One region of the Aneurinibacillus sp. XH2 genome, then DNA from elsewhere that is predicted to be linked to it. Evidence: riboswitches for the same ligand, from Rfam matches in the RefSeq annotation. Region 1 holds a riboswitch; each other region holds the start of a gene.
The links. Region 1 has a riboswitch for cyclic di-AMP ahead of ACH33_RS06240 (Na-translocating system protein MpsC family protein). Riboswitches for the same ligand answer to the same signal wherever they lie in the genome.

Region 2: it holds a riboswitch for cyclic di-AMP, as region 1 does, so the genes downstream of both, ACH33_RS04935 (LysM peptidoglycan-binding domain-containing protein) here and ACH33_RS06240 (Na-translocating system protein MpsC family protein) in region 1, are expected to answer to the same signal.
Region 3: it holds a riboswitch for cyclic di-AMP, as region 1 does, so the genes downstream of both, ACH33_RS03300 (C40 family peptidase) here and ACH33_RS06240 (Na-translocating system protein MpsC family protein) in region 1, are expected to answer to the same signal.
Region 4: it holds a riboswitch for cyclic di-AMP, as region 1 does, so the genes downstream of both, ACH33_RS13120 (hypothetical protein) here and ACH33_RS06240 (Na-translocating system protein MpsC family protein) in region 1, are expected to answer to the same signal.

What each region holds. Positions count from the first base shown of each region.
Region 1 is NZ_CP014140.1:1,279,557-1,287,680, forward strand. It holds gene kdpB (potassium-transporting ATPase subunit KdpB) at 1-517, opposite strand, end outside; gene kdpA (potassium-transporting ATPase subunit KdpA) at 561-2,228, opposite strand; gene ACH33_RS20535 (potassium-transporting ATPase subunit F) at 2,280-2,357, opposite strand; cyclic di-AMP (ydaO/yuaA leader) riboswitch at 2,859-3,004, opposite strand; cyclic di-AMP (ydaO/yuaA leader) riboswitch at 3,426-3,583, shown strand; gene ACH33_RS06240 (Na-translocating system protein MpsC family protein) at 3,703-4,083, shown strand; gene ACH33_RS06245 (sigma-54 interaction domain-containing protein) at 4,132-5,478, shown strand; gene pdhA (pyruvate dehydrogenase (acetyl-transferring) E1 component subunit alpha) at 5,841-6,896, shown strand; gene ACH33_RS06255 (alpha-ketoacid dehydrogenase subunit beta) at 6,896-7,879, shown strand; gene ACH33_RS06260 (dihydrolipoamide acetyltransferase family protein) at 7,906-8,124, shown strand, end outside.
Region 2 is NZ_CP014140.1:1,009,432-1,017,555, reverse strand. It holds gene ACH33_RS04945 (cytochrome ubiquinol oxidase subunit I) at 1-896, opposite strand, end outside; gene ACH33_RS04940 (polysaccharide deacetylase family protein) at 1,048-1,761, shown strand; cyclic di-AMP (ydaO/yuaA leader) riboswitch at 1,821-1,970, shown strand; gene ACH33_RS04935 (LysM peptidoglycan-binding domain-containing protein) at 1,979-2,770, shown strand; partial or broken gene ACH33_RS04930 (sigma-70 family RNA polymerase sigma factor) at 2,830-3,123, opposite strand; partial or broken gene ACH33_RS20030 (DUF4351 domain-containing protein) at 3,323-3,418, shown strand; gene ACH33_RS04925 (AHH domain-containing protein) at 3,543-4,256, opposite strand; partial or broken gene ACH33_RS04920 (transposase) at 4,294-4,710, opposite strand; partial or broken gene ACH33_RS18570 (helix-turn-helix domain-containing protein) at 4,681-4,892, shown strand; gene ACH33_RS04915 (hypothetical protein) at 5,204-5,701, opposite strand; gene ACH33_RS19810 (hypothetical protein) at 5,716-5,874, opposite strand; gene ACH33_RS04910 (hypothetical protein) at 6,311-6,766, opposite strand; gene ACH33_RS04905 (IS110 family RNA-guided transposase) at 7,199-8,124, opposite strand, start outside.
Region 3 is NZ_CP014140.1:678,020-686,143, forward strand. It holds gene ACH33_RS03290 (FAD-dependent thymidylate synthase) at 1-22, shown strand, start outside; gene ACH33_RS03295 (MFS transporter) at 300-1,493, opposite strand; cyclic di-AMP (ydaO/yuaA leader) riboswitch at 1,978-2,109, shown strand; gene ACH33_RS03300 (C40 family peptidase) at 2,117-2,581, shown strand; gene ACH33_RS03305 (S-layer homology domain-containing protein) at 2,862-3,482, shown strand; gene yunB (sporulation protein YunB) at 3,673-4,416, shown strand; gene ACH33_RS03315 (NupC/NupG family nucleoside CNT transporter) at 4,815-6,044, shown strand; gene ACH33_RS03320 (pyrimidine-nucleoside phosphorylase) at 6,070-7,374, shown strand; gene ACH33_RS03325 (phytoene desaturase family protein) at 7,601-8,124, shown strand, end outside.
Region 4 is NZ_CP014140.1:2,655,369-2,663,492, forward strand. It holds gene ACH33_RS13105 (aldehyde dehydrogenase family protein) at 175-1,668, opposite strand; gene ACH33_RS13110 (DUF1444 family protein) at 1,894-2,778, opposite strand; gene ACH33_RS13115 (hypothetical protein) at 2,916-4,103, opposite strand; cyclic di-AMP (ydaO/yuaA leader) riboswitch at 4,274-4,400, shown strand; gene ACH33_RS13120 (hypothetical protein) at 4,404-4,757, shown strand; gene ACH33_RS13125 (enoyl-CoA hydratase-related protein) at 4,895-5,692, opposite strand; gene ACH33_RS13130 (DUF533 domain-containing protein) at 5,828-6,259, opposite strand; gene ACH33_RS18800 (YvrJ family protein) at 6,437-6,583, opposite strand; gene ACH33_RS13135 (DUF2922 domain-containing protein) at 6,595-6,807, opposite strand; gene ACH33_RS13140 (DUF1659 domain-containing protein) at 6,844-7,068, opposite strand; gene ACH33_RS13145 (phosphatase PAP2 family protein) at 7,181-8,068, opposite strand.

The sequences.
Region 1 (8,124 bases):
AAGAAAAGTCACCGCCTGCTTCTTTAATTACTGGGGCAGATTCTCCTGTAATGGCTGATTCATCAACGGAAGCGAGGCCTTCGATAATTTCACCGTCAGATGGAATAAGCTCCCCTGCGTCAACGCGGACAATATCACCCTTACGCAGCTGGGTGGATGATACCTCTTTAATCGAACCGTCTTTTTGCAAGAGTTTAGCTATTGTATCAGATTTTGTTTTTCGCAACGTATTAGCCTGAGCCTTGCCGCGTCCTTCTGCAAGTGCCTCAGCAAAGTTGGCGAACAGGACGGTAAACAAAAGAGTCAGAAAGATCGTAACATTGTATCCACGGCTTACGGTGCTCGGACCGAATGCATCTGGCACCACACATAAAACAAAAGTAATGAATGTCCCGATTTCAACAATAAACATGACGGGATTTTTGATCATCATGACAGGATTTAATTTTTTAAAAGAGTCGATAACGGCTTGAGTGATCATTTCTTTGCTGAGCGTCTTTTTCTGCTTGATAGCCATACAACATCCTCCTCATTTATAGTCAAACGGACAAAAGGTTCCTTTACATCCCCAGATGTTCGGCGATAGGGCCGAGCGCCAGAGCAGGGAAGAAAGTTAGCGCGCCAATAATCAGAATCATCATTAGCAGAATGACGGTAAACAGCGGCGTATCAGTACGGAAAGTTCCGACAGAGGCAGCGACTCTCGACTTGGTTGCCAGCGAGCCAGCGATAGCAAGCATAGCGATAATGGAGATGTAGCGGCCGAACAGCATGACAAGTCCGATTGATATATTATAAAAATTTGTGTTTGCTGTAAGACCGGCAAAAGCAGACCCATTGTTCGCTGCGCCGGATGTAAAAGCGTATAGCACTTCAGAAATACCGTGCGAACCCGGATTTAGGATAGATGCCATGGATTCTGGACGCAGGAAGGCAAGTGCAGTTGGCACCAGGATAAGAATCGGATGGATCAGAAGAGCAATGGAGGCCAGCTTCATCTCCTTTGCTTCAATTTTTCTTCCAAGAAATTCCGGCGTCCTACCAACCATTAAGCCGCAGATAAATACACTTAAAATGACATAGAGCAGGCCATTTAATAAACCGACACCTTTACCGCCGAATACGTTGTTGAGCATCATTTCTGCGAGCGGAACAAAACCACCTAACGGAGTCAATGAATCATGCATATTGTTAACCGAGCCGGTGGTAGCAGCTGTCGTTACCGCTGTAAATAATGCAGATTCAAAAAAGCCAAAGCGAACTTCTTTTCCTTCCATGTTGCCGTGAATGCCCATTGCATGTAACGCTGGCGTTCCTTTATATTCCTGAAAGAGTACAGTGCCGAGCATAATGAGGAAAATAACGCTCATCGCTGCAAAGACACTCCAGCCCTGACGTTTGTTTTTAATCATCACGCCAAATGCATAAATAAGCGAAGTGGGCAGAAGCAGCATAAATAAAATGTGCAGAAGGTTTGTCAGCGGTGTCGGGTTCTCAAACGGGTGCGCTGCGTTTGTTCCGAAATAACCACCGCCGTTTGTACCTAAGTGTTTGATTGATTCCAGAGAAGCTACCGGCCCTCTGGTAATCACCTGATTTGCCCCTTCCAGCGTTGTCGCGGTCACTGCACCATGTAACGTCTGCGGTACGCCTTGAAAGACAAGAAAGAGCGCGGCGATGAAAGAAAGCGGTAGGAGTACACGGGTTATTAGACGGACAAGGTCAACATAGAAGTTACCCAGTTCATTTTTATTGCCAGATATACCGCGAATAAAAGCGATAGCTACTGCAAATCCTGTTGCGCTAGATGTGAACATCGGAAATGTGATGGCCAGCATTTGGGAGAGATAGGACAGTCCGCTTTCTCCGCTGTAGGCCTGCCAGTTGGTATTCGTAATAAAAGATGCTGCTGTATTAAAAGCCAGTGCGCTTGGCATATTATCAATACCATCCGGATTGAACGGCAGATATTTTTGGAGACGTAGTACAGCGTATATGAGTATCATCATAACGAAGTTAGAGAATAGCACAGCGGTCACATACTGTTTCGAGTCCATGGATTGTTCTTCATGCACACCCATTATCCGATAAAATAAACGTTCAACCGGCCCAAATACACGATCCAGTCTGGTTTTTTCATAGCTAAATACGTTAACCAGATAGCTTCCTACCGGTTTGATTAATAGTAATGCAATCAATAGAGTGACAGCTACTTGTATAATTCCTATACTCATTTTCGTTCCTCCTCGTCATCGACATTGGTAGCATTAGAGGTAGCATTAGAATTTTTCGGGTCTCATAAGGACGAAAATTAAATAAACAATAGCAAGGAATGCAATCATGCTAAGTGCAACCATCGATCAATCACCTCCTTATGCTCGATCGCAAAACCAGGCAAATCCCCAAAAAATCAGGAATGATACTACAAATAGAGCGATAGTGATGACATCATGAAACATTCCTCCATCCTCCTTTTTTGGATATCGCGTAGTTTTTTCTAAAAAAAAATAGACCGATGCATACCTCTTCTCCGTTTGAAACGCATGATGAAAGAAAACCGGGTGTAATAGACGCCAGTACACTAGAACTTTTTCATTCCATTAGAGGCAACGGATAAAAAAGTTCCCATGTAAGTCCGGTTTATCATGCGATTCACTGCTGGAGAAAAAGCACGATCGGTCTACCTAATGCCTGCCCATCCCTTCTGGTTGGACTTGCATTCTGTCTCCCTGTTCTTTTTCTTGAAACAGTGTTATTTGATTTTTTCAAAAATAAAAAGACCTGCAAAATATAAGAGCGGCTCATTTTACTGGCGGTAAAGCACAATAAAAAAAGACTGCTCAAATAGGCGGTCTCAAGACCTCCTTCGCTTTAGCCGACGAAGTTAGCTGACGGGTAGGATGGCGAAAGAGCGATTCTCATCCCTCCTTACAAAAGTAAGGATTAACCCCAAATACGTGGGTCCTCCGCTTCCGGATGCTCCGGAATTAGGCCGAATTTGCAATTGTTTTATGTGAATCATTATAAGAGGACTGAAACAAAAAACAAAACCCAAAATTTAAACAAAAAATAGCTAAATTACGTTTTGTTAAAATAATAAAATGATAAAATCATTTATATTCTTACTATATCTCCTTATTTTTTACGATTTCTTCGTATTATCTGTTTTTTTTATGTTGAAGCAGGGCCATGCAAGAAAAATATTTTTATTTTATGCAGTGGAGCAAACAAAAGAAAAAGAGTAAAAAAAAGAGAATATAGAAGAAAAGTAAAAGTTTTTTTGAAAAAAATTTAGATTTTCTTCGCTTTATAAATGCTAATCCTTCTTTACAAAAAGTGAACAGCACACATAATATAAATCCATCCCATTGATGTATTTTGAAATGATGGCAATCGAAGTGCTGATAAAAAGTAAATATTCACATCCAACCTGATCGCTGAGTCCCAAATAGGGAACGGGGGAACCAACCGCGGTATTCAAAATTATAAGCCGCACGGGGTGAATCTTGAATAGCAAATTCAAGTAGGGCGACTCTCACGCCCGAATCCGTCAGCTAACCTCGTAAGCGTGTCGAGAGGAGGAACGTTGTCTTGCTATCGTGACAGCTTTGTTTGTAGTGCGAAAAACCGGAAGAAGACATCCTCTTCTTTCGGTTTTTTTTATGAAGAAAAACAGGTAGAAAAAAAAGGGGGGACGTTGTTATGGGACAATCATCAAAAAACAGGATGGAAGCAACGATCAGTGAAGCGTATATCAAATTTTTACGGGAGATTCTCGGCAGAGGACCAAGAGAAACGAAGACATATATTATTAAAGATATGGTGATTATACGTTTAAAAGAGGTACTGACCCAGGAAGAAAAGACGCTGGTGAAAATTGAGCGAGGGAAGCCGCTGGTTAAGGAGATGCGGCGTATTTTGCGTGAGTCACACAGCGTGGAAACGGAGGAGATGATTTCACGTATTACCGGTTGTCAGGTGATTTCAAGCCACAGTGATATAAGTACTAAACTTGGGGAGCAGGTGGAATTGTTTATTTTAGATTGTGATTTAGAGAAAATTCTAAAAGTAGATGTAAAATAAAAATTTTGAGACATTTTGCACCGAGAATAAAACAGGAAGGTGATCGCTTTGAACGTAAAAAATTTTATTGATGAGGGCGGCGCTATTATGAACCTCTTCCATGAAGGGGTCGTTATCGTTGATCAGCGGGGAACAGTTTTATATGTAAATGAAGCATGCTCGCGAATCACAGGAATCCCAAAACAGGAGCTCATTGGGAAATATGTAAAAGATGTCGTTTCTGATACAAATATTTTAAAAGTCTTACAGTCTGGTTACCCGGCGCTGGATATTCCAGCGCGTGCAGGAGACAGCGTCGTTATTTCAAATATTGTGCCTATCTATGACGAAACGCAACAGCTTCTGGGAGCTGTATCGATCTTCCGCGATCTAACCGAAATATTGCGGCTGAATCACAGATTGTCAGAAGCGGAAAATACGATAAAAGATCTCCAGCAAAAGTTATCGCTTGCCGATTTAGCTGACGGGAATGATATGCTGATCGGAAATAGTCCTGCCATGAAAAAAATTGTGGAAATTTCTTTAAAAGCAGCGCGGGTTGACTCCACGATCATGATTGAAGGGGAAAGCGGAACCGGAAAAGAAATGCTGGCCCGTTTTATTCATAACCATAGCGAGAGAGCGAAACAGCCATTCGTTGCTGTAAATTGTGCTTCCATTCCGGAAACTTTGTTGGAAAGTGAATTATTTGGCTATGAAGAGGGCGCTTTTTCCGGTGCAAGGCGGGGAGGAAAACAGGGAATGTTTGAACTCGCGGATGGGGGGACATTGTTTCTGGATGAATTGGAGGATTTAACTCCATCTGTTCAGGCCAAGCTTCTTCGGGTGCTTCAATTTAAGGAATTAATTAGAGTAGGCGGAACGAAAACGAAAAAAGTAGATGTACGTATTATAGGAGCCAGCAATCAAAGCCTGGAAAAACTGGTCAAGGAAAAGAAATTTCGTGAGGATCTTTATTATCGTCTGAATGTCGTACGGGTAGAAATTCCTGCTTTGCGCGAAAGGAAAGAGGATATTCCGTTGTTTGTTCATCATATTTTAAAGAAGATGAGACATAAGTTGAACAAAACGGTTAAAAAGGTACATCCAGATGTTATCCGGCATTTGCTTGCTTACCCGTTTCCCGGGAATGTCCGCGAGCTGGAAAATATTCTGGAACTCGCCATTATTATGGATGACAATCAAGTCCTCGATTTGGCTGATTTGCCAGAGCATATTGCTTCCGCGTCATCCGATTCTTCCCCAACCATTCAACTCCCTACTTTGAGAGAAATGGAAATGTCTTTAATAAAAGAGGCAGTAAGCAAATGCAAAAACAAAGCGGAAGCTGCCCAAATGTTAGGAATATCACGGGCTACTTTATACAGAAAAATGGAAGCATATGGTATCTCATGATAAATTTATGTATCATTTTTAAACAAAAATAAGAGATGCTCACTTTGTTTTCTCATTTTGATACATAAAGAAAAACAAAATGTATCATTATTTTACATTTAATCTGATATGAAATCTGAAAATATTGAAAACATAACCTCTTCTTCTTGGTATACTTCTTGCTAATTAAAGAAAGTATCATGACTTCTTCTCTACTCTTGAACGATAATAGGATGTCAATGTATCCAATGGAATGTATACAGTTGTCATCACATTTTATGAAGGGAGAGGTAAAAATGTCGGTAAGCATAAATGGATTACCGGAGCAGGCTGACAAATTGAAAGCGAATACACCGGTACCGGGCGAGGAAAATACGGCGGAGATGTACCAGGTTTTAACTCCTGAAGGGGAGCTTCGCGAAAGTATCGAAGGAAAAATTGATGAAGCGCTTATGCTTAGGATGTATAAGAATATGCTGCGTGTTAGAATGTTTGACCGGAAGTCCATCATCTTACAAAGACAAGGTAGGATGGGAACCTATGCGCCTTTTGAAGGTCAGGAAGCATCTCAGGTAGGAAGTGCGATGGCTTTATCGCCTCACGATTGGTTGTTTCCGACATATCGCGATCACGCGGCAGCGATTACCCATGGCCAGATGATGTTTCGCGTCTTCTTATATTGGATGGGGCATATGGAAGGTTCCATAAGTCCGGAAGGGAAAAAGATTATGCCTCCATGTGTTCCGATCGCTACACAAACGGTACACGCTGTTGGCACGGCTTGGGCCAGCAAGCTGAAAGGCGAACAGAGTGTAAGCATCGCTTATTTGGGGGATGGTGCGACTTCAGAGGGGGACTTCCACGAATCGCTTAACTTTGCCGGCGTATACAAGGTTCCCGTTATTTTCTTCTGTCAAAACAACGGGTATGCGATCAGTGTTCCCTTTGAAAAACAGTCGGCTTCGAAAACGATTGCCCAACGCGCGGATGCCTATGATATGAAAGGCGTGCGCATAGACGGCAACGATATTTTCGCGGTTTGGCTTACTGTAAAGAAAGCGGTTGAAAGGGGAATAAAAGGCGAAGGCCCGACATTAATTGAAGCGATTACCTTCCGCTACGGAGCGCATACTACGGCGGATGATCCAAAGAAATATCGCGCCCAGGAACTTCTTTCCCGGGAATGGCGGGAGAAGCGCGATCCGCTCAAACGTCTTCAATTATTTTTGCAGAAAAAAGGTTTATGGAACGAGATCATGGAAGAGCAATGGCTGAAGGAAATCAATATTCAGATAGATGAGGAGTTAGCAAAGGCGGAGAGCTATCCGAAATCAAAGCCAGGCGATATGTTTACCCATGTTTACGCTGAGATGCCTTGGCATATTCGGGAGCAGCAACAAGAATTGCAAAACATCCTGGATAAGGAAGGGAAGAAATGATGAGCCGAAAACTTACAATTATTCAAGCCATAACGGAAGCGTTGGATCAGAAGCTTGCAGAAGATGAGCGCGTGATGCTTCTTGGCGAGGACATCGGGATCAATGGAGGGGTCTTTCGGGCGACGGAAGGATTAATCGAAAAATACGGCTCCGAGCGCGTTGTTGATACGCCGTTGGCTGAAGCGGGCATTATCGGCTCAGCCATCGGGCTTGCCCTTAACGGTATGATTCCGGTGGCGGAAATACAATTTTTGGCCTTTATTTATCCTGGATTCGAGCAGATTGTTTCCCATGCTGCCCGGATGAGATACCGGACCCGCGGTCAATTCGCTGTGCCTATGGTCATTCGTACGCCTTACGGGGCAGGTATTCGCGGGCCTGAACTGCATTCCGAAAGCGTAGAAACATTTTTTGTGCATACTCCGGGACTTAAAGTTGTTGTTCCTAGCAATCCGTACGATGCGAAAGGGTTGTTGATTTCGGCTATTGAAGACCCGGATCCGGTGATTTTCCTCGAACCTACTAAACTGTATCGTGCCTTTAAAGAAGAGGTGCCGGAAGAAATGTATCGCGTGCCGCTCGGCAAGGCAAGGGTGGTACAGGAGGGCAACGATTTGTCGATTTTTGCTTGGGGAACCATGTTGCGTGAAGCCTTACAGGCTGCGAAACGAATGGAACAGGAAAAAGGTTGGAAGTGTGAAGTCATTGATTTGCGTACCCTTTATCCTTTGGATCGCGATACGATTGTGCAATCGGTACAGAAGACTGGTCGCGCGCTCGTCGTCCATGAAGCGCATAAAACGGCAGGGTTGGGCGCGGAGATTATCTCCATTATTAATGATGAAGCCCTCATTTATTTGAAGGCGCCCGTAAAGCGGGTAACCGGCTTCGATGTACCTGTTCCTCAATTCTGCATTGAAGATGACTACCTTCCAAATGTCGAAAGGGTTAGACAAGGAATTGTGGAAACGGTTTTGTTTTAGCTGAAAGATAAATAGGGGGGAAAAGCATGGTTGAATTTAAGCTTCCTGACGTAGGGGAGGGTATGCATGAAGGAGAAATTTCTAAGTGGTTGGTCAGAGAAGGGGAGCTTGTCACGCGCGATCAACCGGTTGTGGAAGTGCAAACTGATAAAGTAAATGCAGAATTAAGTTCGCCAGTAACAGGCGTTATCAAAAAAATCATGTTTTCTGAAGGAGACATCGTTGAAGTAGGAGCAACTCTTCTC
Region 2 (8,124 bases), 270 kb from region 1:
AACCGGTTGCCCGCAAGAAAACTGAGCAGCCCCGGAATCTCGATCGCATACTTGACACTTCTAGTGGCTTCATCCGTATAACCACCGATCGCCAACGGAGCATACGGCTGCGTTTCAAAAAGTCCTTCAGCGGCCGCAAGTTTCTCCGGCTGGTATTTGTGTAGCATTTGCGCCGAATCATGACCGTTCAGCGCCGTGCCAAGAGAAAACAAACCGCCAACGGTAAGAGCCATCATTAACGCTTTGCGGTGAAATAAAAATTCCTTACTTCCCCTGTTACTCTTCAACAATTTAAACGCTGCAATGGAAGCAATCGTAAATGCGCCGGTCATGTAAGCAGACAAAGTAACATGTCCCGCCGATACAAAAAAACTCGGGTTAAAAAATCCAACCCACGGATCCACATCAATCACTTCGCCGTTTTCCATCCTAAAACCGGCGGGCGTTCCCTGAAATGCATGCACATTTGTAATCAGGATCGCGGATGCTGCCGCACCAATCACTACGAATATCATGCTTAGAATGCGCATAGACGCGGACAACCGATCGGCCGCATACACATAAATGGACATGAACAACGCTTCCAACAAAAAAGCGAAAATCTCAATCTGAAACGGAAGAGCAACAACCTTCCCAACGACTTCCATAAAACCAGGCCACAGCAAGGAAAGCTGAACACCCGCAATGGTGCCGGAAGGAATAGCCACCCCGAGAAGCACCGCAAATCCTTTCGTCCAGCGTTGTGCCATAATGCCATAGTCTTTGTCTTTTTTCCACTGGCGCAAAACTTCTGCTGTTAAAATCATCAGCGGAAGCCCCACGCCAAGCGTAGCAAAAATAATATGAAATCCCATTGTCGTCCCAAACAACGCCCGGGCTAGTTGCAAATCATCCACCGTTTTCTGCTCCTCTCATCTGGAATGCTTTCCACTTTAGTATTGTTTTCCTACACGATAAATATTCTGCATGCATTCCCACCCTTTGTAAGCATACCTATCCAAAAACGCGCAAACATTATACATACCATTACATAAAACGGTGAGAGACATGAAAATTGTGAAGCTTTTCGTTAGCTTAATCGCCACATTGTTATGCTGCTGGGCCACTGTGTTTCCAGCAGCGCCAGCAATCTCGAAATCGACTGCTTCCCCTATTTACCATGTTGACACGAAGCGGAAACTCATTGCCCTTACGTTCGACGATGGCCCCCATCCTGTCTATACGGCTAAGTTGCTAAACATTCTTGACAAATATCATGCCAAAGCGACGTTTTTTGTCGTGGGCCAGCGCGCGAAATGGTATCCGCGTGTGATCAGGGACATTAATCGCAGAGGTCATGAAATCGGCAACCATACGTTTACCCACCCGCGTATGAAGAACATAACTACGGCCCGTTTACGTGATGAAATCCGCAAAACCGATCAAGTCATTTACTCGCTAATCGGGAAACACCCGCGCTTCTTTCGTCCACCCGGAGGAGAAGTAACATATACTGTGCTTCTCAGTTCGACAAAACAAAAACATCCGGTCGTCATCTGGTCATACCACCAAGATACGCGCGATTGGGCACATCCGGGGATCGACTACATAGTTAACAAAGTAACAAGTGGAGCCAAACCGGGAGATATTATTCTGTTTCACGACTCCGGTATCGACCAGACGCAAACATTGCTTGCAGTGGAGAAAATCCTTCCTATTCTTTCTAAAAAAGGGTATAAATTCGTAACACTTTCCCATCTTTTACAAGAAAAAGAAAGATAAAACTTTAAGTACTTATAATTACCAGCGATCCTCTTTTGATTTTTGTGTTATGATGTCGGGGTACAAAAAAGCCGAAACTTCTTTAAATAAAGAAGTGCAGGGGATACTCTTTTGGGGTGAATTGCTTATCAAGATACATGGATAAGCATAGGGTAAACTCCTGAACCCGAACCCGGCAACTAACCTTGTAGGCTATCAGGAGAGGAGAGTTTTTTGTATGAAAAAAAGTTTATTTACCGGTTTACTTACATTAACTGCATGCGTAAGCGCCACCAATATAGCCGCCGGTGCAGAGTACAAAGTAAAAAGAAATGATACGCTGTGGAACATTGAAAAGGCTCATCATCTACCTTTCACTTCGCTTCAGGCTGTCAACCCATCCGTTGATCCATTAAACTTGCAAATCGGTTCTACGATTCAATTACCGGACACCTATACAGCCATGGAAGGAGAAACTTTCTGGACCATCGCGAAGAAGCTAAACGTTCCTGTCCAAAAGCTGCAAGCCGCGAATCCAAACGTAGACCCGCAAAATATTCAAGGCGGCACCGTACTTGTGTTGCCAGAAAAGAAACAAGACGATAAAAAGGCACCAAAAAAGAAAGCGAACAAACCAGCGACCGCAATTGCAGCCAACAAAACTTCCGACAGTCCGTCGGTGAAAACGGCCTCTGGTAAAAAGTTTACCTATAAGCGCGTCATTTTTTCAAAAGCAACGGCTTATTCCGCTGCACCTGAAGAAAACGGCGGGTGGGAAGGTGTGGACTACTTCGGCAATAAGCTGAAGGTCGGTACCATCGCGGTCGATCCAGATGTGATTCCGCTTGGAAGCAAAGTGTACATTACAGGCTATTCCTTCCAGGGGCTTCCGAAAGGCGGTATGATCGCACACGCCACCGATATTGGCGGAGCTATTCAAAACAACCGCGTGGATATTTTCGTGCCAGGCTCACCAGAACATGTAAGTAAGTTTGGCGTTCAAAATATAAAAGTTTATGTTTTAAAATAAGAAACAAACCGCCGAAAAATTTTTTCCCATTTTTCGGCGGTTTGTTTTTATATGTTCGATTAATTTTTCACTGCATTCTCGTTTTTGCGGTAAAATTCATGAAACAACTTCAATAAAGCCCTCTTCTCAATCCGCGATACATATGAACGTGAAATGCCAAGCTCACGCGCGATCTCCCGCTGTGTCCGTTCCTCTTCGTTATCCAGCCCGAAGCGGCCAATAATAACTTCTTTTTCCCTATCATCGAGGATATGAATGTGCTGATAAATTTTGTTTTTTTCAATCTTTAGCTGTACCTTATCTTCGACTTCGTTCGCTTCTGTGCCAAGAATATCGATAAGGGATATTTCATTTAACCAAATATGTTGTATGTGTTGTGCGATCAGATCCATATTCGTGTGTGCATTCCCCGACAAAAAGTACTGGTTAACCCAACCTTTATCCGGTTCAGATGGATTCAATCTTTTTTCTCCACAATTATCCAAAAAATAAAATACGGAACCCCCTTTAAATACAACTTTATACGTTACAGACTTATCATTATCAATAAAAGTCGAACTGAAACAAAAAAACTGGCGTGACTATATTCAGCAGGACAATCCTATCGCGGCTGCACTGCTAAGCAAAATAAGGTACACTTCCAAAGAATGAGTAGAAGCCAAAAAAAGAATTTCTTCGCATGCTGGTGCAGACCCGGCTTGTATGACACTGTGATATGCTCCCCTTTAAGATGCAGAACTCCCAGTCAAAACGTTTAGTCCGGTATCCACCTCTAAACTACCTTTACTTCTTGAAAGTCGCACCCAATAATCCCATTCTTCTCTATTTCTTCCCTAAACTTTTCTGACACAAATACTGGTATCTCATCCCCTTTTAGTTTAATTATATGATTCCCAGCTACATTCTCTTTAGTCAACGCATATTTTTGTACCGAATATATTTTTTCTCCATCTAGTTCAAAAACACTATCCTTTGAATGTTCAAGACAAAGCGCGTCTACCACATTTATAATATTTGCCACAAAATAACCTTCCAGCGGCTCGTTCGTACACTTGTCTATGATTCTAACAGGGAAATACTGAATATTACCCTTTTCTAAACTGTCTAAAACCCTCTTCAATTTAGACGAAACGACAAACCACCCTAAATTATTCGCTAGGTAGTCTGTTTGCCGTTCCCCCTCGTTCGGGTCATAATAAAAAGTGATTCTTTCGTTCCAACTTTTGAAGAGTTTTCCCTCTTTAAGCTGGTATTGCTCTATCCCATAAGTTTCTTCACAATAACACATAATATCGTCATCCGGATGCCTACCTTGATGCGGAAGCAATTCTTTATTCCAAGCCTCATCCAAATCTAAGCCATACTTTTTCGTAATCGCTTCTATTTGCGGTGTATACTTCTTACTTTTATTAGTTGCATAATGATGTACTTGTTCAGGTTTAGCTTTTGGCGTCCCCTTAGGAAAGTCTAATAAACATGACTTTATAAAAAGAGTGGCAGTTCAGTAACTACCACTCATTATATCAACTTACTTTGCTGTTAGGTATGTCAGGCATGATATAAGCGGTTTTATTCTCCATCATGCCATAGATAATATTGACAAGTCTTCTCATAATGCAAATAAGCGCTTGTTGTTTGGTTTTACCTTCTGCTAGCTTTTTCTGATAATACTCGTAAAACACAGGATTTCGAGGAGTTTTACTACCTTTACAAATATGTATTTGTTGAACAGCCAAGTTATAAAAGATAGTGTATAATTCCCTGTTTCCTTTTTTGCTTTTCTGAATAGTTTCCTTGCCGCCCGAACCCATTCGGACAGGGGCTATTCCTGCGTATCTTGCAAGTTTATCGGAATTAGTGAAACGATGAATATCCCCGATTTCTGCAATGAAAGCGGATGCTGTCACCGTATCAATGCCTGGCATCGTTTCAAGCTGAAAGAAATCCTGAAAGAACGTGGCATTTCTCAACGTGAATTGGCCCGGCTCACAGGGCTGCGCCCAAGCACAGCACCATCAGCCATCTTTGTTCGGACAACGTAGACAGAGTTTATCTCTCCACATTGGAAAAAGTATGCAAAGTGCTAGACATCGACATCCAGGAGTTAATCGAGTTGGAGTAATCCTCTCGCTATAGTAATCGGTGGTAGTGAAGAAAAAGTTGCGAAAAAAATTTTTAAAACGTTGAGAAAACAAAGGTAAGGTTTTTGGAGATAAAAACGGTGGTAGCTGATGATTTTTCCATTGTTTATCGTTGATGAAAATCATAAAATAGGACATCTTTTCCAAATTCATTCTGTGCGTACAAGATAACTCAAAAAATTATCATTCAAGGAGTTCGGGAGTTATAGGTATAGATTGTCGGTCTAACGGTTTATTCGACACTATATGCCTATAAAAAGAGCCTCAAGGAATTTCTTGAGGCTCAAAGAATTTAATAAAGTATTTTTTCTAGCACCTTTTCCAAGTTAAGAGTATTATTGCTAAATTCGATTAACATTGTATCTTCATCATAAGCAGGTTCGTAACCTATTATCACTTTAGAAATATTATATTTGATTTTTAAATTCATTAAATAATTAACTAACTTTTTAAATCTCGATTTAACCTCACTCTTATCATCTACAAATATTTCGCTTTCAGGAAAATTGAAAACGATATCTCCGTATTCCTCATCAAAAGAAAAAACTATTACTACATTTTTCAGGGTTATTCCTAATTGCAATTGTTCTAGAACAATATTGCCCGTTCCTGTTGGTGATAATACCTCTTTCATGTTTTTTACTTGAGAAAATTCTATATCTTTTCCTAAGTTTAAATCATAAAAATGTGATGATTTAATGTTTAAGGTCGATAACTTAAGTTCTTCATGAATTAGAGTTTCAAGTTCTTCTTTCTTAAAATCCAATAATACAATCTCTAAGTTTTCCATTTCGGCTAACCCCTTTACTGATCAATAAATCCTTTAAATGTTCCGTCAAGATTTAAACGTACCCCACGTCCATCAGGAAGCTTTTTCTCAAGAAACTCTATCCCTCTAGAGTTTTTTACTCTTTTAAATCCTCCTGGTCCATTCAATATTTCTTGAAGATGTTTTAGTGCCATTTGATTTATCTGGTCAGGACCTCCTTTTACTTTCCCCCAAATATCAGGATTTCTGCCTGCATGTTTCTGTAAAGCATGACCTACTACAGTTTCTCCACCTTTTCTATGCGCAGTAGCTGTCTGTATTATTTTATTCTTATCAACCTTAATAAAATTACTAGTACCCTGAGTTGTAAACCAATATGTGTCATGATGTACGTACAGGGAAATCGCAGGAATATTATATAGGCATGATTTGGGTTATGCTTGTTGGTAGTGGAGAAAGCGACTCATTCGACACTGGGGGGTTGGCGATTCATTAACCGCCGCCAAAAGCAAAAGAAGACCACAATACAGACAGTTAACTCGTATTGTGGCATTCGGCATGCATTATATGTGGTATTAGTTGAATGATGAATTCATTCGACATTGGTATCGTCTAATCGTCAAACCTATTTTATTTTTTATGGAGAACTGTAATACTACACTGATTCAAAGTATGCGATTGTAGAATACTTAATGCATTTTGAGTAACAACTAAACTATTATTTTCAGAGAGACAAAAGTCTTCACCTGACCAAAAATGATATGTGTTATCTTCAGTAGTAACCTTTCCCAATGGAATTAACTGCTTAAACTCTGGTAATTCTGTGTCGGGCGAAGAATCCTCGAATTCTTCACTAGTCGTTATTAAACAATTGGTTAACTTGTAGCCAGTTAGATTTGCGGCAACTAATTCTTTTGCTAAAGAACTAGTAATTATAAAACAAGGTGTTGATTCTAATAGTTCATCACCTAACCATCCATAGAACTCATAGTGCAAAAACTTTACTTTATCAAAATCTCCATCTTCGTAAATCGTTTGTTCTCCATGCCCGCCAGCAACTTCAGGCTCTAGTAAATATAAATTCATAGCCTTACCTCCAAATCATTTTTTTACAGGTGGATTAAATAAATGCCCATACTCCTTATCAAGTTTCAACATGAAGTTAATTATGTCTTCTCTGGTTGGGTTTTTGTTATTCTTATAAAAGCTATTCCACTCTTTTCTAATTGTCGATAAATGAAGACTACTATTAATCTCCTTAGGGATTCCACGTAAATTCTCTAGAGCGTGTATTTCTTGCTCACTGAAAAGCCCTTTATATCTTTTTAATATTTGTTGCTCAATAGCGTGATGTACAATAACCTTCCCTTTTAATTCAGGATACTCGTTGAAAAAAGTCTTTCGATAATTTTTAAAATCTTTATTTAGATTGCTCGAAGCATTATCCGTCCCCTATGTTGTAAAGCTAGACTATTGAAAAGTAACGGTGGCTGCTAGATGTACCAGCAATACCACCAGTCAGCTTGCTTGTTTTTCTGCTTTTTCAGGAAGACGGAACGCTGTTTTGTTCTTCATCATGCCATAGATGATATTGACTAACCGCCGCATCACACATACCAATGCTTGCGTTGGCGTTTTTCCTTCTTCTTTTTTGCGGTTGAAGTATTCGTAAAATAATGGATTTCGTGGCTTTTTGCTCCCTTTTGAAACTTGTACTTGCTGGACAGCTAGGTTGTAAAACAAGCCATGCAATACCCTATTGCCCTGTCTGCTTTTTTGGTTCGTACCCTTACCGCCAGAACTGAAATTAACAGGTGCGATTCCTGCAAAACGTGCCAGTTTGTCTGCGCTGGCAAAGCGGTTAATGTCACCTATTTCTGCAACTAGAGAAGATGCCGTTACCAAATCAATTCCTGGCATGGTTTCCAGTTGGAAATCTAGTACCTTCATCATTCTACCTAGTTCTTCCTCCACATACGCAATTTCCTTCTTTTTGAACTGTATATCTCTTACGTGGCTCTGGATAAGAAAGTTGCGCTGTTCTTGGTACTTTCTTGTTGTATCGCCATCTGCCTGAACCAATGCCAATATTTCCTCCGCCTTCCTTGTGGAGCAGGCGTTATTGCTCGACTTCCGCAAAAATGCCGACAATGTTTCTGCCGATACACCTTCCAGCAAATGCGGGGCGGGGTACTTCTCCCAAAACGCCAGCGCACATTTTCCGTCTATATCGCTAAAAAACTTCTTGTAACTGGGGTAATGGTAACTGAGTTGGGTGTGCAATTGGTTTTTAAGGGAGATCAATGCCTTCACCAAGCCATTCCTTCTCGTCACCAGTTGACCAATCGTCCAGTATACGTCTTGCGGGTTTGCGTCGGGTAACATGTCCAGCTTGTTTAGCAGGATTTTTGCTACACACTCCGCATCCCAGCTATCGCTTTTCT
Region 3 (8,124 bases), 600 kb from region 1:
GGATCGGCATTTGAAGAAATAAAAAAGCGCTTAGGGCGTTGGGCTACATGTTTTGTCCGTTCGCTATTCACGAACTTTCCCTTCTTTCTGTTGCTTAATTGCTTAAAAAGTAAACTCGATCGCAAAGCTGTTCTCTAAGCGGAGCACACAAAACATCTTGGTCGCTTAAGACACAAGATAGTTGTGTGCTCTTTTCCACTTTTTAACGGCTTTGTTGCAGTACAAAAGGAAAAATCGCGCAAAAAATCAATCAAGCCCGGGAAGAAGAGGTGAATGGATAAGTTGCTTAACATGAGAACCTAGGCGCTTTTTTTTGCACTCTTAGCCAGATAAAGCGAATATGTTATAAGATACAGTCCCATGAATACAATCGAAATACGATACATGACCGCGTAGCTGGTTGCCGTTGCTATGGTGCCGAGCAGCATAGCACCCGCGCCGATTCCCAGATCAAATCCGGAGAAGAACGTGCCGTTGGCGGCGCCACGCCGGTTGGGTGCCACCCTGTTAATCGTCCACGCCTGTAAGGTCGGCTGAATAGCGCCAAACCCGATGCCGTAGAATACAGAAGCAAGAATAAGTGACAACAAATTATTGGAATAAGATAAAAACAGCAATCCTACAGCTGTGAAGAATGCCCCTGGCAGCAGGATCCATACGTGTCCACGCCGATCAAACAGTTTGCCCGCCACAGGACGGACGATCATAACCATGAGAGCGTGAGTCAGAAAGAACCATCCTACGTTTGTAATTCCTGCTTCTTTGCCGAACAGCGTAATAAAGGTAACAATCCCGCCATATGTAAGCCCGAGCATTATTGCAAGAAATGAAGGAAATAGCGCCTTTACCTCTAACCATTCATCGAGTCGGTTACGATGTTTTGGCTCCGGAGAAGGAACGAAAACAGAAACATCTGGATAGCGAATGATCTGGGAAAGCAGAAAGCTTATCACAGCAAGCAATGTAGAAACAAAAAACAGCATTCCGAAGCCGGTTTTTTCTACAAGCCAGATGCCAAACAGCGGTGCAAGCGCCATCGCCAGCGTAGAAGAAAGGCCATAGTATCCCATGCCTTCTCCACGTCGTTGCGCCGGAATAATGTCAGAGACGACCGTTCCAAAGGAGGTGGTAGCAATTCCCCATCCGATGCCATGAATGACTCGCAGACTTAAAATAAGAAATACGGTTGTTGTCCAGTAGTAACCTGCCACCGAAAGAATGAAAATAAGCAGACCGATAGCCATTACTTTTCTCCTGCCGAGCGTGTCAAGTGCTTTTCCGGCGAACGGGCGAGCAAGCAGAGCGAATACGGTAAAAATCCCGATAACAAGCCCAATAGAGAATTCGTTGCCACCGCTTTGCTCCACATATACAGGAAGCGTTGGGATTAACATTTGAAAGCTGGTAAACAGAAATAGGTTCGATACGGTTGTCAATATAAAATCCCGGGTCCAAAGGGCGGGAGAAACGTCAGTTCGCGAGGGAGCTTTCATATGCTCATCTCCTTTTTGAGAATGCTTTACCGTAATTTTACGATAATCTCGATAGAATGTCCTTTCATTATATATATGGTTTTGTCAGAAAACGTGTCTTCTAACCAAGAGGAAGCAGGGGTTTTTGTTTGCGTAAAGTGAATCGAAAGAGCAGGAGCGAGAGGGAAAGGGAGGGGAAAACATGAAGAGAAAGCCTTCGCATTTTGCTATGCTAGAGACGGCGCAAACATGATAGGCATACCGGATAGACCGTGGCAGCGTGTTGCTTGCCCCGTTTCCTTTCATATCGAGTAAACATCAGCTTAATATACAGATATATTTCGATAGGTTGCAAAAAAATTCAACAAAATGTGTCTAAATTGTGAACTTTTTCTTCTAATTCTTCTCTTTTTCGATATAATTCGATAAACTGTAAACGTTGTTAGTGGAAAGAGATAGAAAGAAAAAGATTTCCTTAATTATAAGAGGTGGCCTATTATATAGAAAATTTTACTTGCCGAATCCACAGTAACGTGGAACGGGGGACAATTTATTTTTGGGGTGGATCCGTGCAAGCGGAAAGAGACCTTCTCCTCTTAACCCGTCAACTAACCTCGTAGGCATGAAGGGAGTAAAACTAGGCTATGAAAAAAAAGAAAATTATGATATTTGCGATTTCTGGGACAATCGCTCTTAGCGCTTTGTTTGCGCCTATAGGTACCCGTACAGCTTCCGCAGCCGAAAATTCTCTTGTGGAGATAGCAAAAAGTTTAATAGGAACGCCTTATAAGTGGGGGGGAACCACCAAAAGTGGTTTTGACTGTTCCGGATTTTTGAATTATCTCTTCAAAAGAGAAAAGATTTCTTTGCCGCGTACGGCAGCTGCTATGTATCAGAGAGGAACACCGGTTTCTCGTTCTCAGTTACGTACGGGTGATTTGGTATTTTTCAAGACGTCCCGTCGTGCTCCTGTAACACATGCGGGTATGTATATTGGAGACGGGAAATTTATTCATTCTTCCAGCGGCCGTGGTGTTGCTATTAATGATATTAATGATAAATATTACTGGGGAAAACGTTATGTAGGCGCGAAGCGCATCTTGAAATAAGCGGAGTATTTATTTACATACATCTTGCTATTAACTCCTAACTGCCATAAGGACGGTTGGGGGTTTTTTAATTTTTTACGGATGCCCCCCATAAACACGTTATTTAGCTCGAAGAAAATAATTAAGTGGGAACCATATATTTACTGGTTTGCTAACTTCCGAAGGCCATCAGGATACGTTAGATTGGATGGTGATAACATAAAAAATTACTGGTAGAAATAAAGCGGCGTAAGCAGGCTTTATTTATATGAAAATAGTAAGGGAAAGGTGGGTTTTCATCATGAAACGAAAATTTACCAAGCTAGCGTTGGCTATGGGTTTGTCACTAAGTGTGGTTTCTGTAGCTTCCGCGGCCAACTTCAAAGACTTCGACAACTTTTACTGGGCGAAACCCGCAGTGGATAAATTAGTAGCAGAAGGGATTGTGTCCGGTTATAAAGACGGAACGTTTAGACCAGGCAAACAAGTGTCCCGCGCAGAATTTGTAACAATGGCCAACAAGGCGTTTGGCAAGTTCAATGAAAATGCAATTGTTGATTTTAGCGATGTGCATAAGTATCAATGGTTCTATCAGCAAGTTGCTTCCGCTTATCAAGCAGGTTATGTCACCGGATATCAGGGCAAGTTTGCACCGAATAAGCCCATTACACGTTTTGAGGCGGCAGTTATGATGGCACGTCTGCTAGAACTGGATGTGACAAAAGTCGACACCGCGCAAAAGCTTGATGATTTTAATCAAATACCGGTGTGGGCGGTCGGCAGCGTCTCTGCTCTGGTAGACAAGAAAGTGATGAAAGGATATACGGATAACACCTTCCGTGGAGCTAAATATATTACACGCGCAGAAGCGGCTGTGTTGATTGAACAAGCGCGCGCATATCTCTATGGTAAACTAAAGTAATATTGGTATATTTTGTGGCGTTATACTTCTTCCGGCCTGAAAGCGGTGCTTTCAGGCTTTTTGTTTGCTCCCGCTTTCCACAAAGAAGCTATTCTGTTCGCTCCACTTTGGTAAAAGCGGTGCTGGATAGAATGTCTTTTAGTCCTAGACTGCCGGCTTTGGGCATATATTGCAGCAAGGGGGTGGAAACATGGGAAGGAAGAGATGGCGCGGAAGAAACGTTCGTTCCCCGATCCCTTCGAAATATATGTTTTTAATTTCCCTCCTGATTTTTTTGGGTCTTACTTTTCAAACATTCTACTATATAGAGAAAAATATAGAGCCGGCCATTCGTGAAATCGCCCGCATCCGGACGGAGCAACTAGCGACCAAAGTGATTCATGATGCTATCGGTCAAAAAATAATTAAAGATGTTAACTTTAAAGAACTTGTGCAGCTAAAGGAAGATAAAGAGGGAAAAATCCAGGCCGCCATTTTTAACCATAATGAATATACGCGTATTGCGTTGGACACGATGGAAAATGTGACCCATGCGTTGAAAAACTTAGAAGAGGTGCCGCAGACACTTCCGCTAGGTCAGGCGCTGAAGAGCAATTTGTTGGCACAACTAGGCCCCGACTTGCCACTTACGCTTGTACCATTCGGAAGCGTGCATGTCGAATTGGAACCGAGAATGAAAGAAGCAGGCATTAACATGGTATTGATTACAGTTGTTATTATTATCCAGACAAAGGTAAAAATTGTAATTCCTTTTGCAACGCAGCCGGCGATTGTAAAAATGGAAATCCCAGTTTCAAACGCGCTTATCGTCGGAAATGTGCCCCAATTTTACTATGACGGCAAAGGACGGCCGACAGGAAGCGAAATTCCGGGCGTACAACCACCCAGTATCGTGCCTCCTGTACAAACCAATAGCATAGAAATTCAGAAATAGTGGATGCATAGGTTTAGCCAAAATCATTTTTGGGAATAATATAATTATTAGCTTTAAAAATTTTTCTCTCTCTCTTTCTCCCCCTTATTTTTCCACTGCAAGAACGGCAGTGGATTTTTTTTTGTCTTTATGATTAGGAATAAAATGGGTAATTAAGATAATTCTATCGAACAAAGTATTGTGATATATTGTAAAATAGAAAAGAAGGATGTAAGCGATTTCACAGCTGGTTGTAAGAGTGGAAACAGAAGATGAATAAACAGACAGCATAAAAAGGAAGGATAAAGAGAAAGCGGCAAGGCTGGCATAGAAAACTAGGCAAAAGAAAGCATATGTAGTATGTTGAGAAGAATGAATGCTCATTCAATAAAATTACATAAATGAAGAGGTGGGATAGCGTGAACATGTTATGGGGACTCTTGGGGATTCTTGTTGTGCTCGGGATCGCATTCTTATTTTCTAATAACAAAAAGTCGATTAAACTGAGGCCCGTGCTGGGTGGTTTGGCGATTCAACTAGTATTTGCATTTATCGTCCTGAAATGGGAAACAGGGAAAAAGTGGCTGGAAAAATTAACGATGATCGTTACAGAAATTACGGGTTACGCAAATGAAGGAGTTAAATTCTTATTTGGCGGTTTATATACGCCCCAATCCGGAATTACTTTCGTATTTGCATTCCAGGTATTAACCGTTGTTATCTTTTTTTCCGCTCTGATTTCCGTGCTTTATTATCTCGGCATTATGCAATTGATTATTCGAATTATCGGAGGTGCGTTGTCGTGGCTGCTTGGAACGAGTAAAGCGGAATCAATGTCCGCTGCCGCAAACATTTTTGTCGGACAGACGGAGGCACCGCTTGTTGTTCGTCCCTACATCGCGACAATGACCAATTCGGAATTGTTTGCGGTGATGACCGGTGGACTGGCCTCGGTGGCGGGTTCTGTGCTTGTGGGCTACTCGCTGCTTGGCGTGCCATTGGAATATTTACTGGCAGCCAGCTTTATGGCGGCACCGGCCGGCCTTGTGATTGCAAAAATTTTCGTGCCGGAGACGAAAATACCGGAAACCGCTCCGGGAAGCAAATTGGAGTTCAAAATGGATGAGGACTCGGAATCGGTTAACGTTATTGACGCTGCTGCGCGCGGCGCAAGCGTCGGTTTGCACCTTGCGCTTAATATTGGAGCTATGCTGCTTGCTTTTATTGCGCTTATCGCTCTCATTAACGGGGGATTGGGCATTATCGGTGGCTGGTTTCATTACGAAGGATTATCTTTGCAGAAGATTCTCGGATTTATTTTTGCCCCTCTTGCATTTGCGGTCGGTGTGCCATGGTCTGAGGCGATCATGGCCGGAGGCTTTATTGGTGAGAAGCTTGTATTAAACGAGTTTGTAGCCTATACTGATTTCGCTCCGCAAATTAAGAATCTTACACCGAAAACGGTAGCGATTGTCAGTTTTGCGCTCTGCGGCTTTGCCAATCTGTCCTCCATGGCGATCCTTTTGGGCGGGCTCGGAAGCCTAGCGCCGAACCGGAGGCAGGATATTGCGCGTCTCGGGCTGCGGGCCGTGGCGGCCGGTATGCTCGCTTCACTGTTAAGTGCGGCAATGGCTGGTATGCTTGTGTAAAGAAAAGTAAAGGGAGGTCTGTCGTATGAGGATGGTTGATTTAATCGAAAAGAAGCGGGACGGAAAAGAATTAAGCAAAGCGGAAATTGATTTTATTATTCAAGGTTATACGAAAGGCGACATTCCTGATTACCAGATGTCTGCCCTAGCGATGGTGATTTTCTTCCGTGATATGACACAAGAGGAGCGAGCGCATTTAACAATGGCGATGGTGGAATCGGGCGATCAGATTGATTTGTCAGCGATCGAGGGGATCAAGGTGGATAAGCATAGCACCGGCGGCGTAGGGGATACAACGACGCTTGTTCTTGCCCCGCTGGTAGCTTCGCTTGGCGTGCCGGTGGCCAAAATGTCCGGGCGTGGTCTTGGTCATACTGGCGGCACCATTGATAAGCTGGAATCAGTTCCGGGATTTCATGTAGAAATTGATAATCAACAGTTTAATGAGCTTGTCAACAAAAATAAAGTCGCTGTTGTGGGACAGAGCGGCAACTTAACTCCTGCGGACAAAAAATTATACGCATTGCGTGATGTTACCGCGACGGTAAATTCGCTCTCGCTTATCGCAAGTTCTATTATGAGCAAAAAAATCGCGTCTGGCGCTGATGCTATCGTCCTTGATGTAAAGACGGGTAGCGGTGCGCTTATGAAAGAGCTAGAACAGGCGCGCGAACTTGCGCGGGCGATGGTGGATATCGGGAATCGTGTGGGTCGTCAGACGATGGCGATCATTTCGGATATGAGCCAGCCGTTAGGTTATGCGGTGGGCAATGCCCTGGAAGTAAAAGAGGCAATTGATACGTTGCGTGGCCATGGACCAAAAGATTTGGAAGAGCTTTGCCTGACGCTGGGCAGCTATATGGTATATCTTGGAGGAAAAGCGCAAAGCCCGGAAGAAGCGAGAGAGAGATTAAAAGAAGCGATTGCGAACGGTCAGGCACTTGAAAAGTTTAAAACATTTTTGTCTGCTCAAGGTGGAGATGCTTCAGTTATCGATGATCCATCCAGATTGCCGACAGCAAAATATGTATTCGAAGTGGCAGCGCCGGCAGAGGGTTATATCGCTTCCATTCAGGCGGACCGGATCGGCACAGCAGCAATGTTGCTCGGCGCAGGTCGTACAACCAAAGATTCAGCTATTGATTTGGCTGTTGGCGCGGTGCTGCGGAAAAAGGTTGGCGACACCGTACAGAAAGGTGAACCGCTTGTGGCGATTCACAGCAATCGCGAAGACATAGCCGACGTAAAGAGAATGATTGAGGATGCGTACAGAATTACACCAGATGCAGTTAGTGCTCCTCCGCTCATTTACGACGAAATCCGTGCATAAAAATATGGAAAAGTCCTGCGGAAAGACCGTAGGACTTCTTTGTGGGCCCACCGGGTTTTGGGGTGTTTACATTTCCAGCTTTTTATTTCATCGAAAGCATATTTGATAATATAAAGGCTATTGTCTAATTAATCTGAAGAAGGTAAAATGACGTACTTGGGTGGTAATATAAAAACAACACCAATCTAGGGTAAAATCAACTCATACAGTGGGAGATGTTAACAACATGGAAGCACATGAAACAACCTACTATGATGCTGTTATTGTAGGCGGTGGATTGGCCGGCTTATCGGCCGCAGCTTATTTGTCCAAGAAGGGAAAGAAAGTTGTTGTATTAGAACGCGGTAACCTTGGTGGAAGGGCCGTCACGCTAAAAATTAAAGGCTTCGCGTTTAACTTTGGTGCACATGCGATTTATGGCCGCGATACTTCCGTGCTCCGCAAATTTGAGAAAGAGTTAGCTATTCACATCGACTGGAGAGATTTTCAGCCCAACAAGGCGAAATATGACATCGGTGACAGATTAACGGATGTGCCTGCCAATATTCAAGGTTTGTTCAGCACTTGCGTATTGAACAGCATGGGTAAAATCAAATTCACGTTTGAAATTTTCAAAACGATGCTGCATATGGAGAAAGGACATCCGCACCTCTCCATTGCAAAGTGGATGGAGGAAAAAGAAATTAGTCCTGACGTCAAGGATATGATGTTAACTCTTGCTTCCTCTAACTTCTTTACCCGGGAACCGGA
Region 4 (8,124 bases), 1.4 Mb from region 1:
GAGTTGCCGCCGGCTTCCTTCAGATTTAACCTCACGGTCGACACCCTTGCCATAAGCTAATGGCTACTACTACCTTCGCCATTCGGGACTTAAACTCTAGAGATGACACTCATGCCGGGCACACACGAAAAACTCCCCGTAATTTTTACGAGGAGTTTTAGTTGCATTAAAATATTATCCACGCAAGTTGACCCATACGCTCTTGACCTGGGTGTAAAGTTCAAGCGCATAACTTCCCATCTCACGTCCGATGCCACTTTGCTTGTAACCGCCAAACGGCGATGCGGCGTCAAATACATTGTAGCAGTTCACCCAAATGGTACCTGCCTTGATTCTGTCGGCCAGTTTATGAGCGTTGGTAATATTCTGTGTCCATACGCCCGCTGCAAGGCCATATATCGTACGATTCGCGCGTTCAACCAAATCATCTATGTCTTCAAACGGCAACGCGGCCAATACCGGACCAAAGATTTCTTCCTGGGCAATTGTCATATCGTCCGTCACATCAGAGAAAACGGTCGGCTGCACAAAATATCCCTGCTTCAACGCTTCTTCTTCCCGCACAGCAGTTATCATGCGTGCGCCTTCTCTCTGTCCGATATCAATATAATCAATGACACGGTTAAATTGTTCAGCAGACACCAGCGGCCCCATCTCCGTGTCCGGGGATAAACCATTGCCGACTTTAATTTTCTGGGCATGCGATACCATATCACTTAACACGTTATCGTATACTTTCTTGTGAACGAATAGACGCGAACCGGCACAGCATACCTGACCTTGGTTAAAGAAAATACCTGTTAGCGCACCTGGAATCGCCCGCGACATATCTGCGTCCGGCAGAATAATGTTCGGCGACTTGCCGCCAAGTTCAAGCGAAATTTTCTTCAGGGTGCCCGCTGCTTTCTGCATAATCAGGCGTCCTACTTCTGTTGAGCCGGTGAACGCGATCTTATCCACATCAGGATGTTCGACCAGAGGCTGACCTGCTGTTTCGCCGAAGCCAGGCACGATATTTACGACCCCTTCCGGGAAGCCAGCTTCCATAATCAACTCCCCGAGACGAAGTGCGGTCAAAGGCGTCTGCTCTGCAGGTTTCAGTACGACTGTATTACCGCAGGCCAGCGCTGCTCCAAGTTTCCATGCCGCCATCAGCAACGGGAAGTTCCATGGAATAATTTGCCCGACTACGCCTACGGGCTCCCGTTTTGTATAGTTAAAGTAATTCGGTACGGATACTGGAATCGTCTGTCCATAAATTTTGGTTGCCCACCCCGCATAATAGCGGAAATGGTCAACTGTTAGCGGTACGTCCGCGTTCAGCGTTTCGCGGATTGGTTTTCCGTTATCCAGCGTTTCAAGTTGTGCTAATTCTTCCGCATTTTGTTCAATCAAATCAGCCAGCCGATACAACAATTGTCCCCGCTGTGACGGAGTCATCTTGCTCCATGAGCCATTCAGAGCCTCTCTTGCCGCTTTAACAGCTCTGTTAATATCCTCAGCGTCTCCCTCGGCCACCTGGCATAGCACTTCTTTTGTTGCCGGATTGACCGTTTCGAATGTTTTGCCGCTTGCCGATTCGACCCATTGACCATTAATAAGCATTTTTTTCGGCTCTTTGAGGAATTTTTCAACATTCGGGTGTAAAGATGGGGAAGCTAACTGCATGAACAAATGCCTCCTTATACTTTTTTGGAATGTAACTCCACCTCCTACTATATATGAAAACGTTAGCAAAATAAATATATTTTTTTAAAAAAAGCAGAATATTTTATCTATTTATTTTGTCGACAAAATTCAACAAATAGTGTTTCCTCGTAGAGAAAAAGGATATGTTTCTTTATCACTGTAAAGTAACATATCCTTTCCTGTATCATAAAAAAGCTTGGATTCTTACCGCTCTGGTGGCCGTTTTCTCTTACCGCCCAAGCTCGGATATTTATGGCGCGATTTCGGATGCCGCATGACCATATACGGTTCCAATTCCCCATTCTCGTACATGAACGGAATCGGTGAAATCGGCACATCCCCACGCATGGAAAAATCGACCGCTATCTGCGCCAGTATATACGCTCCCTTGGCGTCGGCCAAATCCGCAATAATAAGGACGTCCTGATGCGGCAGCGCCACACCCATTTTCCCTTTTACTTTCTGCTCCATCCAAGATAGCAAATCCGGATTTAGCACACGGCTAGCGCTGTAACTATCCTCACCTGTAAAAAAGTAAAATACATTATTACCAATACGATCCTGCTTCGGCGTACTTTCAAGCCGCGCAAGGTTAGCGAGCGCTAATTCGTGCAATCTATCTTTTGTTATCTTCGCCTCCGCGACCATATCCCGAGTAATCAAAAAATAGCTCGTTTCCAAATCGAGCGCATACAACAGCACAGTTTCAGCTGTATGTTCGCGCCATACCACCTCTTTATTTTTCTCCGCTTTCACAAAAGAAGGATGGCGAATAACCGGATAAATCCGCGTCTCATTGCCGTGTAGCGCATGCTCCTTCACGGCTTCGCTGGCCGTTACAACCACTTTAGCCACAAAATCCTCAATCCATTGTTCTTTTTCTGATTCATGCTGCTCCACTTTCGTAAATAGCGGGGTGAGCCTAATTTCTAGTTCACCGCCCTGCTTTTCGGAGTGGCGCAGCGTTATAGTCTCCAGCCGCTCTATATCACCTATAACTTGCCATTCTTCTGAAAGCGAGCGGCTTAAATTTCGGACGACTCGCTGATGCACTTCTTTTTTTAGTTCCAGCTTTCTGTTTTCCTCCATCTTTATCTCTTCCTTACACTTTATATTTTCCCCGTCGCTATTCATTCGCCAAAATCGAGATAAAACATTCACCTCTTCTTTCCGCTCTTACGTTGCCTTTCTGTGAAAGATGCACCTTCGTTCCAAAAGCGACATTCCTATGTCCAAAACAATTTCTGTTCAAACTCCTGAATGATGAGATTCGGGTTCTCTCCCGTCCATTCCGCCAAACGAGCAAGCGCCTCACGGATAAATGCGATAAACTTTTCCAGTTCTTCCTCGTTAAATACAATTTCATCCCCGTTAACGCTCGAAGTCACCACCATAGAAGTAACGAATCGCGTCATCGGCACGTATTCGTCATTAAGAAAATAAAACACGTACGGATATTGTTCAACAAGGCGACTTGCCCAGGCGTTCACCGCTTCATTCTGCATAACATCTTCCAGTTCGCCGGAAAAACCGTAAAATGAAAACACAAGTCCTGCCTTTTTCTGGCGAATCCGTTCTTTGTCTTGCAACACTTCGTCAAAAAAAGTAACCAGTTTTGAAATATCCTCCTGCTCAACCTCTTCGCGCGAAATTTGGATGGGCGTAATATGGGCGAACTCATTATCTTCTGCCAGCTCTTCTTCCTCTTCTGCGCGCTCCGGTTCCCCCCCTATCTCCGCCTGCTTTTCTTCCATCGCAATACGTTCCGACATCATCTTCAACCATTCTTCAAAACGGCGCCAATCCGCTTCGTCCAATTCCCAGCCAATGGCTTCGGCAAACGCTGTAGCCCGTTCACGAGCATCCCATCCAAGCGCCTCGCACGTATCATAAATCATCACAAATCGGCTCTGCATAAACGTTCGCTGTTTTTCCGGGTGAGAAGGAAGCACGAACGTCCGGTAAATCTGTGCCGTCTCCTCATCTGTCCAATCAAAAAATGCGGTCGCATCATAGGTTTCTCTCTCCGCCCCTTCAATGTATTTTCCGATGCGTTTGCCTAAAAATTCATCCGCTTCTGCCATCAGTTCTGGAGAGAGACGCAGTTGCAGCCGACCTTCTCGACGTAACCCCAGCTCAATTTGTCCTAAAATGTCTTCCACTATACGAGCGATTTGTTTATAACTGTGATGCTCAATTTTTTCCCGGGTAATAACATATATTTGCGGCTCATCACGTCGTTCCAACGCTCTGTTTGAACCATGTTCATTTTCCCCCGAATTAGGTAGAGAAGCACTTTCCTCCGCTAGCTCTTCCCAAGGTATCTCGCCCGTCCGTTCCGCATCCACGCACTCACTTTCGTGTTCTTTCTGCTTTCGTCCTGCAAATACTTTGCGCAGGAATTGTCTGACCATGCTTCATCCTCCTGTTGCCTTTTCCTCAACGTATTCGACACGCTTTTCTTTTTTTCCTACACTATTTTACTGGGAAAAAAACGACACGAAAAGCATCAAAAGCACGTAATCCGTGCACGCTAAAAATCTAATTGACAACAATCGTGCCTGTGCTTTATTATAATCCAATCATGATTCAATCGCCGAATCCGAAAGGAGCGGGGGACCCATATAATAGGGGTGAATCACCTCTGGTGTAGGGCATTGCCTTGTGTCCGAACCCGTCAGCTAACCTCGTAGGCAAAGTTAAGGAGAGGAATTATGGTCAGCTTTTTCAGGAGTGTATTGAAGAGGGAAAATAAAGCAAAGTCACTGGAAGAACTACAAACTGATGCTAAAAAATGCTTGTCCGCTTTGATAGGGAAAAAAGTGACTGTAACAGTGGAAACAAACCAAGAGAAGAAAGAAATGAAAGGAATTCTAAAAAAAGTATCAGCCGAAATTATGGGAAATAAACACCAATGCTTGCATTTCTACCTCGATATTAATACGCAAAGCATCGGGACAATGGAAGTGAGTTCAGTATATGAAGATGACAAAAGCATAGTCATTCTCTGCGAACCGGACTATGCGCGACCAGGCCACTACAACAAAATTATTACTGTGACTAAATAATATACGCACCCTGCTTTTACAGCAGGGTGTCAAACTAAATGCTGCTAAAATTGACTAATCAACACGCCTGATAGAAAACAAACCATAACGAGATTGATACCTCGCTATAGTCTGTTTTTTGTCTTCTCATCCTCTCACTATTCTCCTCTGAACTGCGGCTTGCGCTTTTCGCTGAAAGCATTGAGCGCTTCCACGCGATCTTTAGTCGGAATAATCGTTTCATAAGCTTTCGTTTCAATTTTCAAGCCGGTTTTCAAATCAACTTCCGTCCCGTAGTTGATAGCATATTTCGCCTGAATAACGGCGAGCGGCCCATTCTGCATTATTTCTTCCGCCAGTTCCCGGCATTTAGGAATAAGTCCCTCACGCGTTGTCACTCCGTTAAGAATGCCGAGCGATTCAGCTGTTGCCGCATCGATTTTACGCGCTGTCAAAATCAGTTCTTTTGCTTTGCCTTTTCCGATAAGGCGGGGCAGGCGCTGCGTCCCGCCTGCGCCCGGAATAATCGCCCAACTTACTTCTGTCATGCCAAGCTTCGCTGAGTCGACCGCATAACGAAAATCGCAGGCTAGCGCCATTTCAAAGCCGCCGCCGAAACAAAAGCCGTTAATCGCGGCGATGGTCGGCTGGGGAAGCTCTTCTACCATATCGAACACGAAGCGAATTTTATGGATAAACTGGCGTACCTGCGCTTCGCTCATTGTCCGTCTTTCTTTCAGATCCGCACCCGTGCTGAACGAACGCTCTCCAGCCCCAGTGAAAATGACGGCACGGATGTCCCTGTCAAAGCGGATCTGATCAAGAGTTTGCTCAAGTTGCGTGAGCGTTTCATAATCAAAGCAATTCAATTCATCGGGACGATTCAGTGTTACAAATGCAAGGTGTCCCTCTTTTTCCATCAGTACTTTCGATTTTGCCGCTCCTTCATTATTCATGCATTTGCCCTCACTTTTCCTATCGTTTTCCATACACTTTTGCAGTAAAAGTTCGACAAATGTATGCGTTTTCCTTCTATTATTAATGCTCATCATATGAATAGCACAACAAATATATTTTGCAACGAAAGTTCCTTAACGGTTTGTCACAATGTTTTCCCAACGCGCCATCCAAGCAATCCCTTCCCTTACCCACTGTTCGATTTCTTTGATTTTATCCAGGGCAAGACCAAGCGCCTGCCCTATCGAGTAGATAAGAGCAATTTCTTCCGACACAATTTCCTTGTCCAGCGACGCCAACTTAAACATTTTGCGAATCAACATCATTTTCTCCAGTGTAGTAAGATAAGGACTTACCTCTAATGCTAACGCTTTCGGATCTTTCGGGTTTTCCAAATCATCATGGAAGATCTGGCGCTCACGCACAGTAAATGTATCCAGGTTTACTTGCTGAAAAATTCTTTCCTTTTCTTCTTCATCCATGTATCCATCTGCTTGCGCCACACAAATCAATAAACGAATTTCATATAGTTTCGGATGGCTAGCCGCATCCGTTATTTCTTTCATCTATTTTAATCCTCCTTTATGAAAACGCTTTACCAACATTATAACACTTTTATTTATCATAATTTGTGATGAAAATCGTAACGTTTCTGTCATATATACGTCCGTTCCAGATAAATATGACTTGTCTACATGAGAAACGGCCCCGCCGCTTGCGAGGAAGGGCCGCTTTTGTTTCACCTATTCCTTTATTGAGTAAAGCGTCTGCGTCAGTTGCGTGATGGAGGATGCGAGTTGCTCCAATTTTGCTTCAATGCGAACAAGCAAATAAAGCGTAATTGTCACCGGAAATCCGACATTGGAAATAAACGCTACCCACTCATTCACCACTTTTTCTCCTACACCACGATAGAGGATACGGTCTGATCAAGCAAACGTGCAGCTTTCTTTCCGACCACATGGCCCGCTTTTGTTACAAACATCTGTTTATCCACAATAAGGTCCATCACCCGGGCCACTTCCACCGAATCTACCGGCAGTTTCGGATTAGGAATTATAATCCGCATGGTGCCGCCACCGCTCATCGTGAACGTCAATTCCAGCGTTTTCATTTTGTCTTCCTCCTTCACCTTTTTAGACATCCAGATTTACGCTTCTATCAATTCGCGCTCTACGATCTGATAGACACCAACAAGTGGCAGAGTTTGAAGCGCTCCTAAAGCATTGGCTACCTCCCAGATGTCTTCCTGGCTAACGGTCAGCGCCAAATTCTTATACGTTTTTTTCGTTACTTTCATGTCTCCTTTGGCATCCATTCCGTCTTCAAACAACAATACCATCTGCATAGCCTTTACGTTTTCTTTTACTGCCATTTTGCTCCCTCCTTCCCTTCGGCCCGTCGGCCTTTCTACTTTATAATTCCGCGCATCTTTACCAGACGGGGACAATCTAAAAGAAAAAAAGAGGGCTTATGCCCCCTCTTTATTAACGATTGATCCGCTGTATAGCTTTGCTTTCTCCGTGAATCGGAATGGCGCGCGTTACCGCGCGTGAAGCCCGCAACATTTCCCTTGCTTCCAAACGCGCAATAATAAACGGTGCAAGCCGCTCGGCTACAAGATACAACGCCCAGCCAAGTACAAGCCCACCCAGCACGTCGAATACCCAATGAATGCGCAAATACAGCGTCGTAAAAATAATAAGCACGCTATAAATGCTCCACAGAGTCGCAAACCGTCTGTTCTCACGCAAAGCCAAAAGCAAGCAAGAGAATGCGACCGACGTATGCAGACTCGGAAAACAGTTTTTCACGGAATAAGGAACGTGACCCCAGTTATGTCCCATGATCGACCACACCTCATGCACGTTAAAAAATAAATAAAACGGCAAGGCGATCATTCCGTGCACGAACCAGTTTACGAACAAAAGACGAACAAGGGTTTGGCGATTCACCGTTATGTACGCATACACCGCGTATACAAGATATACGGCGATAAACCCAATAACGTACACGTCATACAATGGATCATGTACCGTTGGTTCCCGAAACCAAAAAAATGATCCGTCATTGTAGGGAATAGAGGCCATGAATGCATTTGCGTCAAAATAAAACGGCTGTTTCTGCGCCCAGGCATGCAACGGTTCATTGGCCTGGAAAATTAATGTAGAAATAATGCCCATTCCAACAATGAGCAGCAGAATAAGTGTGTTCGTAAGCCATTGATGGCGGTTTGCACATCGTATCCGCTCCATGTCACGCTCCGTTACCGTAAGGGGAAGAAAAAGCAAAATAATAAATAAGCTGTTAAAGCCAATTTCATACGAAACGAGGAGCGCGATAAATAAAACAAACCAAAAGCGTTGCATCATCATTTTATGTCACCTTTTCTACCTTAACTAAGCATTCTCTCTATAACTATCTACCGCGC